Regions from separate parts of the Modestobacter sp. I12A-02662 genome, predicted to be linked through region 2. Evidence: riboswitches for the same ligand, from Rfam matches in the RefSeq annotation. Region 2 holds a riboswitch; the other holds the start of a gene.

Region 1 (3,393 bases), on a different contig from region 2:
GCGCCGGCGGCGACCGCGGCCTCGACCGCGGCGAGCGCGGCCGGCCCACCGCGCGCGTCGGTGAGCACGTGCAGCGGCCCGAGGGGGCGGCTCACCGGCGTCGCCCGCGCGCCGCCGCGGGGAGCAGCACCGCCGCGGTCAGCAGCACCGCGACGGCCAGGCTGACCAGCGACGCCGACCAGCCGTTGGCCGGGTCGATGCCGAGGTCGGTCTGCCGCGCGGTCCACCACGCGGTCCAGCCGGCGCCCGGGCCGGTGAGGTACGTGGGCAGGGTCAGCTGGTAGGCGACGAAGCCGGCCGCCCAGGGCACCAGCAGCGCCGGCCGGGCGGGTGCGCTGTCGGAGGTGTCCCAGGCGCCCCGGGGCACCAGCCAGTACGCCACCACGAACACCCCGGCCAGCGGCACGAACACCGCGCCGATCAGGAAGAGGAACGGCTCGTAGGCGGCGATGTCGAAGGTCAGCGCCAGCACGGTCGCCGCGGTGCCGACGGCCAGCGCCAGCAGCCGGCGGTCGGCCCGGGCCACCACGTTCTGGGCGGACACCGCCGTCGAGTAGAGGTTGGCGAAGGCCTCGTCGAGCTCGACGACCACCAGGACGAGCACGGCCAGCGCGCCCAGCGGCACGGCGAGCAGCGCGTCGACGACGTCCAGGCCGGAGCTGCCGTAGGCGGCCAGCGCCAGCACGCCGAGGGTGAACATGACGACGGTGGCGAGGCCGTAGCCGACGCCCGCCCCGACCCCCGCGATCCGGGCGCTGCGGGCGTGCCGGGTGTAGTCGGCGGCCAGCGGCAGCCAGGAGATCGGCAGCGCGATGACGATGTCGGCTGCCGTCCAGAACGACGTCGCCCCGCCGCCGCTGATCGGCGGCAGCGGCTCGGCCAGGACCTGGGCGAACAGGTAGGCCAGCGCGGCCAGGGCCGCCCAGACGGCGTACCGGGCGAGCACCCGGACGACGCCGAGCGGGCGCAGGGCCATGGCGGTGGCCAGCACGCCGGCGGCGAGCGCGAACGGCCAGCGCGGCGCGTCGAGCACCCGGGACGCGGCCTCGGCGATGATCACGATCTCGAACGTGGCCCAGCCGATGCACTGCACGAGGTTCAGCGCGGTCGGCAGGTAGGAGCTGCGCCGGCCGAGCAGCCCGCGCAGCAGCACCATGGCAGGCACCTGCTCGCGGGCGCCGGCCGCCGCGGCCAGCCCCAGCAGGGTCCCGCCGATGAGCGCCCCGACGACGATCGCGGCGAGGGACGTGCCCAGCGAGCCGTCGGGGAGGACGACGAAGACGGCGGCGACCGGCAGCAGCAGGCTGATGCCGAGGTTGCCCCACAGGCCCAGCGAGTCGCGCAGGCCCAGGGTGCGCGGCGGGCGCTCGGCCAGGGTGAGCGGTGCGTCCCCCCGGGCCGCGGACGGACGGGTGGTCGAGCCAACGCTCACGAGACGCTCCCTACGCCGGCATTACCCGGTCAGGTTCCAGCGGTCGGCGGCGCTCAGCCGCCCTCTCAGCCCGGTCTGCCCGAGCTCCCGCACATGGCCTCCAGCCATGACAGGGGTCACCCTAGCCACCTCGTAGAGTCCGCGCCGTGCCGGTCGCCGATCTCCCCGCCCGCCGTGCCGACGCCTGGCGCGACGCCACGGACCACCCGTTCCTGCGCGGCGTGCGCGACGGCAGCGTGCCGGTGGCGGCGTTCGACACCTGGCTCGTGCAGGACGCCCGGTTCGTCGCCGACCTGCTGCGGTTCCAGGCCCGGCTGCTCGCCCGGGCGCCGCGGCCGGCGCAGGCCGTGCTCGCCGGCGGGGCGGTCGCGCTGGTCGAGGAGCTGGCCTGGTTCGAGGAGCTGGCCGCCGGGCGCGGGCTGGACCTGGCCGCTCCGGCGCTGCCGGCCACCCGCGGCTACGCCGCGCTGCTGGCCCGGCTCGAGGGGGCCGACGTGCCGACCGCGCTGACCGCGCTGTGGACGATCGAGCGCACCTACCTGGACGCCTGGTCCGGCGCGCTCCCCGGCGCGCCGGTCTACCGGGAGTTCGTCGAGCACTGGACCGTCCCGGGGTTCGCCGGGTACGTGGCCGGGCTCGCGGCGGCGGCCGACGCGCTGCCCGCCGCCGAGCCGGAGGCGGTGTTCGACGAGGTGGTGGCCGCCGAGGTCGCGTTCTGGGACATGGCGCTGGCGGCGGGATGAGCCTGTCCGGAGAGCTGTGGACGGCGAACGCCGACCTGGCCGCGGCCGCGCTGGCCCATCCGTTCGTGCAGGGCATCGCCGACGGCTCGCTGCCCCGGGAGCGGTTCGCCGGCTACGTGGCCCAGGACGCGTTCTTCCTGGAGGCGTTCGCCCGCGGGTACGCGCTCGGCGTCGTCCACAGCCGGGACCGGGCCGGCCTCGACGCGTTCGCCGACCTGCTCGCCGGGGTGCGCGAGGAGCTGCGGCTGCACGCGGCGTACGCCGAGCGGTGGGGGATCGACCTGGCCGCGGTGGAACCGCTGCCCGCGACGTCGGCCTACACCGACTTCCTGGTGGCCACCGCCGCGGTGGGCAGCGCGGACCTGACCTGCGCCGCGATGACGCCGTGCATGCGGCTGTACGCGCACCTCGGTCAGGCGCTCGCCGGGCAGGCCCGCGGCGACTACACCGAGTGGGTCGACACCTACGCCGACCCCGGGTTCGAGGAGCTCGCCCGCACGCTCGAGGCGCTGCTCGACGCCGGCCCGGACTCCCCGGCGCTGCGGCGGGCCTACCGGCGGGCGATGCAGCTGGAGGTCGGCTTCTTCGACGCCGCGTGGCGCGGGGCCTGAGGGCCGCCGGGGGCACCGTCGTCCGCCGGTCCGAGGCGGCTTGATGGAATGCGCGGAGACGTGGCGGCCGCCGGCCGCCACGCAGCGACTGGGCGAGGAGAACGCAGTGGCACAGCACAGGACGGCGATCGTCACCGGGGCAGCGCGCGGCATCGGCGCGGCCATCGCCCGGCGGCTCGGCTCGGACGGCATGCAGGTCGCGGTGCTCGACCTCGACGAGGCCGCGTGCGCCGGCACGGTCGAGGCGATCACCGGTGCGGGCGGCGAGGCGCTCGCGGTGGGCGCGGACGTCGCCGACGAGGCCTCGGTCACCGCGGCGGTGGAGCGGGTCGCCGACGAGCTCGGCGCCCCGACCGTGCTGGTCAACAACGCCGGGATCATCCGCGACAACCTGCTGTTCAAGATGAGCGTCGACGACTGGGACGCCGTGATGGGCGTGCACCTGCGGGGCTCCTTCCTGATGACCCGGGCGGCGCAGCAGCACATGGTCGCGGCCGGGTGGGGCCGGATCGTGAACCTGTCGAGCACCTCGGCGCTGGGCAACCGCGGCCAGGTCAACTACTCCGCCGCCAAGGCAGGCCTGCAGGGCTTCACCAAGACCCTCGCC
Region 2 (3,393 bases):
GCTCACCGGGGGTCAGCTCCTCGAAGCGGGCGGTCCGCAGGACGGGGGTGCCGGTCACCCGCAGATCGTCCCCCGGGCAGGTGCCCGGCCGGTCGCCCGGGTCAGGACCGCGCCGCGCCGGGTCAGGACCGCGGCTGCGCGCCGTCGCCGTCCAGCTGCACCCGGGTCGCGGCAGGCGCCCCGCCGTCCTCGGTCACGCCCTTGCCCAGCCGGCGCAGCACCGCCCCGACGTCCAGGCCGGTCAGGTCACCGGACAGCTGCAGCCCCTGGGCCACGTTCGCCGCCACCGAGCGGCCGAGCGCTCCCGGGCCGTCGGCGGAGATCACGGTCATCTTCTCCACGCCGGCCAGCGGCGCGGACGCCGCGGCCACGACCTCGGGCAGCACCTTGACCAGCAGGTCCAGGATCGCCGCCTCGCCGTAGTTCTTGAACGCCTCGGACCGGGCGTCCATGGCCGACGCCCCCGCCTGCCGGCGCAGCTTCTCCACCTCGCCCCGCTTGGCGCCCTCGATCGCCTCGGCCTCGGCCTCCTGCTCCACCCGGTAGCGCTCGGCGTCGGCCGGACGGCGGACCTCGGTGTCCAGCTGCGCCTGGGTGAGGCTCGAGTGCGCTCGGCCACCTTCTCCTGGGCGGCGAGCACCTCCTGGTCCTGGGCGGCCTGGGCGAGCGGGCCGGCCGCGGCCGCGCGGGCCTTGGCCGCGTCGATCTCCGCGTCGATCTCGGCCTGCTTGAGCGCGAGCTGCCGCTGCGACGGCGATCGCCTCGTCCGCGAGCAGCTGCTCCTGCTGGGCGGCCTGCCGGGCGCGCGCCTCGGCGATCGAGGTCTCCTTGAGCACCCGCGCCGCTGGTCAGCCGGCCCACGATCGAGCGCAGCGCGCCGGCCAGCACCTCCGAGGTGAAGGTGTCGCCGATCGCGATGAGCAGGGTCACGAGGGCTCGCCGGGGGGTGGGAGGAGGGGCGGTCAGGGAGCGGTGGAGACGACCTCCACGGACGTCTCGGTGGGGGTGTCGACGACGTACACCGGGGTGCCGGCGGGCAGCGGGACCGCACTGCGGGCGTGGTACTTCAGCTGCTGGCCGCCGACGGTCAGCCGGACCTCGCCCAGCCCGCCGGCCGGCACCCGGGAGACCACGACCCCCTGGGCACCGAGCAGCCGGTCGCGGGTGGGCGTCGGCTCGGTCGGCATGTCCCGCAGAGCGGCGGACAGCCGGACGGCGCCGGCGGCCAGCGGCAGCGCGACGAGGAGCCCGCCGGCGAGCGCGAGGGAGAGGGCCACCGGCCGCGGGAGGTCGGGCAGCAGGGCGGTCACCGCCGCTCCGCCGAACCCGACGCCGCCCAGCAGCGCGGCGATCGCCGGGAGGGAGAACGGTCCGTCGGCGTCCGCGGAACCGAGGTCGAGGTCGCCCAGCACCAGGGCGAGGACCAGCACGACGACCCCGGCACCACCCAGCACGAGGAACGCGACGGCGGTCGGTTCCACGTGTCCTCCAGTGCTGCCGTCCGGGTCGGGCGAGCGCACAGCGTCACAGCCGCAGCGGCGGATGATCAAGACGAGTGACGTGGGACGGGCCACCACCACCCGGTCGGGTGAACGATCGTGTTGTACGTTCGCGGCCGACACGGGGTGTCCCGCCCGGGACTGAGAGCACACCCGTCGAACCTGCCCCAGTTGACACTGGCGAAGGGATGTCACGGCGTGGAAGCCACCGACCTCCGCGCGGCCCACGCGGCGCTGCGCGAGACCGCACCCCTGGTGCACTGCCTCACCAACACCGTCGTCCAGACGATCACGGCGAACGCGCTGCTCGCGGTCGGCGCCGCGCCCGCGATGGTCGACGACCCCGCCGAGGCCGGCGAGTTCGCCGCGGTGGCGTCGGCGGTGCTGGTGAACGTCGGTACCGTGCAGCAGCGCACCGCCGAGGCCATGCGGATCGCCGCCCGGGCCGCCGGGGACGCCGGGACCCCGTGGGTCCTCGACCCGGTCGCCGTCGGCGGGCTGACGTTCCGCACCGAGCTGGCCGCCGACCTCGCGGCCCTGCGGCCCACCGTGGTCCGCGGCAACGCCTCCGAGGTGCTCGCGCTCGCCGGGGCCGGCAAGGGCGGCCGCGGGGTGGACAGCACCGCCACACCGGAGGACGCGCTGGAGGCCGCCGGGGAGCTGGCCCGGCGCACCGGCGGCGTGGTCGCGGTCAGCGGGCCGGTCGACGTGGTCACCGACGGGACCCGCGTGGTGCGGATCGGCGGCGGCTCGGCGCTGCTCACCCGCACCACCGGCGCCGGCTGCGCGCTGGGCGCGCTCGTCGCCGCGTACGTCGCCGCCGCCGCCGCCGGCGACCCGCTCACCGGCACCGTCGCCGCGCACGCCCACGTCGCGCTCGCCGCGGAGATCGCCGCGGACCTCGCCGACGGGCCGGGCACGTTCCCCGCCCAGTGGCTGGACGCCCTCGACGCGCTGGACGACGACGCGCTGACCCGTGCCGACCTGCGCACCGACGACTGAGGACGACGGCGTGCGGCGTCCCCTCGACCCCACCCTGTACCTGGTCACCGACACCGCGCTGAGCGCGCCGCGCCCGGTGCCGGACGTGGTGGCGGCCGCGGTCGCCGGCGGGGTGACGTGCGTGCAGGTCCGGGACAAGACCGCGAGCCGCCGGGAGCTGCTGGCGCTGACCCGCGCGGTGCGGGCGGTCCTGGCGGCCACGCCGCACGTGGCGCTGGTCGTGAACGACGCCGTCGACGTCGCGCTGATCGCCGGGGCAGACGGCGTGCACGTGGGCCAGGACGACCTCCCGCCGGCCGACGTGCGGGCGCTGCTCGGCCCGGACCCGTGGCTGGGCGTCTCGGTCAGCGGGGACGCCGACCTCGACGCCGTCCTCGCGCTGCCGCCGGGGACCGTCGACCTGGTCGGGCTGAGCCCGGTCTGGGGCACGCCGACGAAGCCGGACACCGGCCCGGCCCTCGGTCTGGACGGCGTCCGCCGGCTGGCCGCACGGGCGCGGGCGGGCGGGGTCCGCTCGGTCGCGATCGGGGGCATCCACGCGGAGAACGTCGCCGCGGTCGCCGCCACCGGGGTCGACGGGGTCTGCGTCGTCTCCGACGTCTGCGCCGCCGCGGACCCGGAGACCTCGGCGCGGCTGCTGCGCGACCGGCTGCGCCCGGAGGTCGGTGCCCGATGAGCGCCGCGGTCGCGCTCACCGTGGCCGGCAGCGACCCCAGCGGCGGGGCGGGCATCCAGGCCGACCTGAAGACCTTCAGCGCGCTCGGTGCCTACGGGACGGCGGTGCTCACCGCGCTCACCGCGCAGAACACCCGCGGCGTCACCGGCGTGCACCCGGTGCCGGCGGAGTTCGTGGGGGAGCAGCTCCGCACGCTGTTCGCCGACGTGACCGTGC

The links. A riboswitch is a leader RNA that binds a small molecule or an ion and turns the genes downstream of it on or off. The one in region 2 is predicted to bind thiamine pyrophosphate.
Region 1: another riboswitch for thiamine pyrophosphate. It lies ahead of HL189_RS19485 (cytosine permease); the one in region 2 lies ahead of thiM (hydroxyethylthiazole kinase).

Annotation. Positions count from the first base shown of each region.
Region 1 covers NZ_JABGDE010000014.1:36,048-39,440, reverse strand. The annotation lists gene thiE (thiamine phosphate synthase) at 1-95, opposite strand, end outside; gene HL189_RS19485 (cytosine permease) at 92-1,432, opposite strand; TPP riboswitch at 1,423-1,533, opposite strand; gene HL189_RS19480 (TenA family transcriptional regulator) at 1,579-2,175, shown strand; gene HL189_RS19475 (TenA family protein) at 2,172-2,786, shown strand; gene fabG (3-oxoacyl-ACP reductase FabG) at 2,893-3,393, shown strand, end outside.
Region 2 covers NZ_JABGDE010000017.1:46,042-49,434, forward strand. The annotation lists gene HL189_RS21485 (GNAT family N-acetyltransferase) at 1-58, opposite strand, end outside; gene HL189_RS21490 (flotillin domain-containing protein) at 123-539, opposite strand; gene HL189_RS21495 (NfeD family protein) at 963-1,481, opposite strand; TPP riboswitch at 1,612-1,705, shown strand; gene thiM (hydroxyethylthiazole kinase) at 1,698-2,501, shown strand; gene thiE (thiamine phosphate synthase) at 2,512-3,177, shown strand; gene thiD (bifunctional hydroxymethylpyrimidine kinase/phosphomethylpyrimidine kinase) at 3,174-3,393, shown strand, end outside.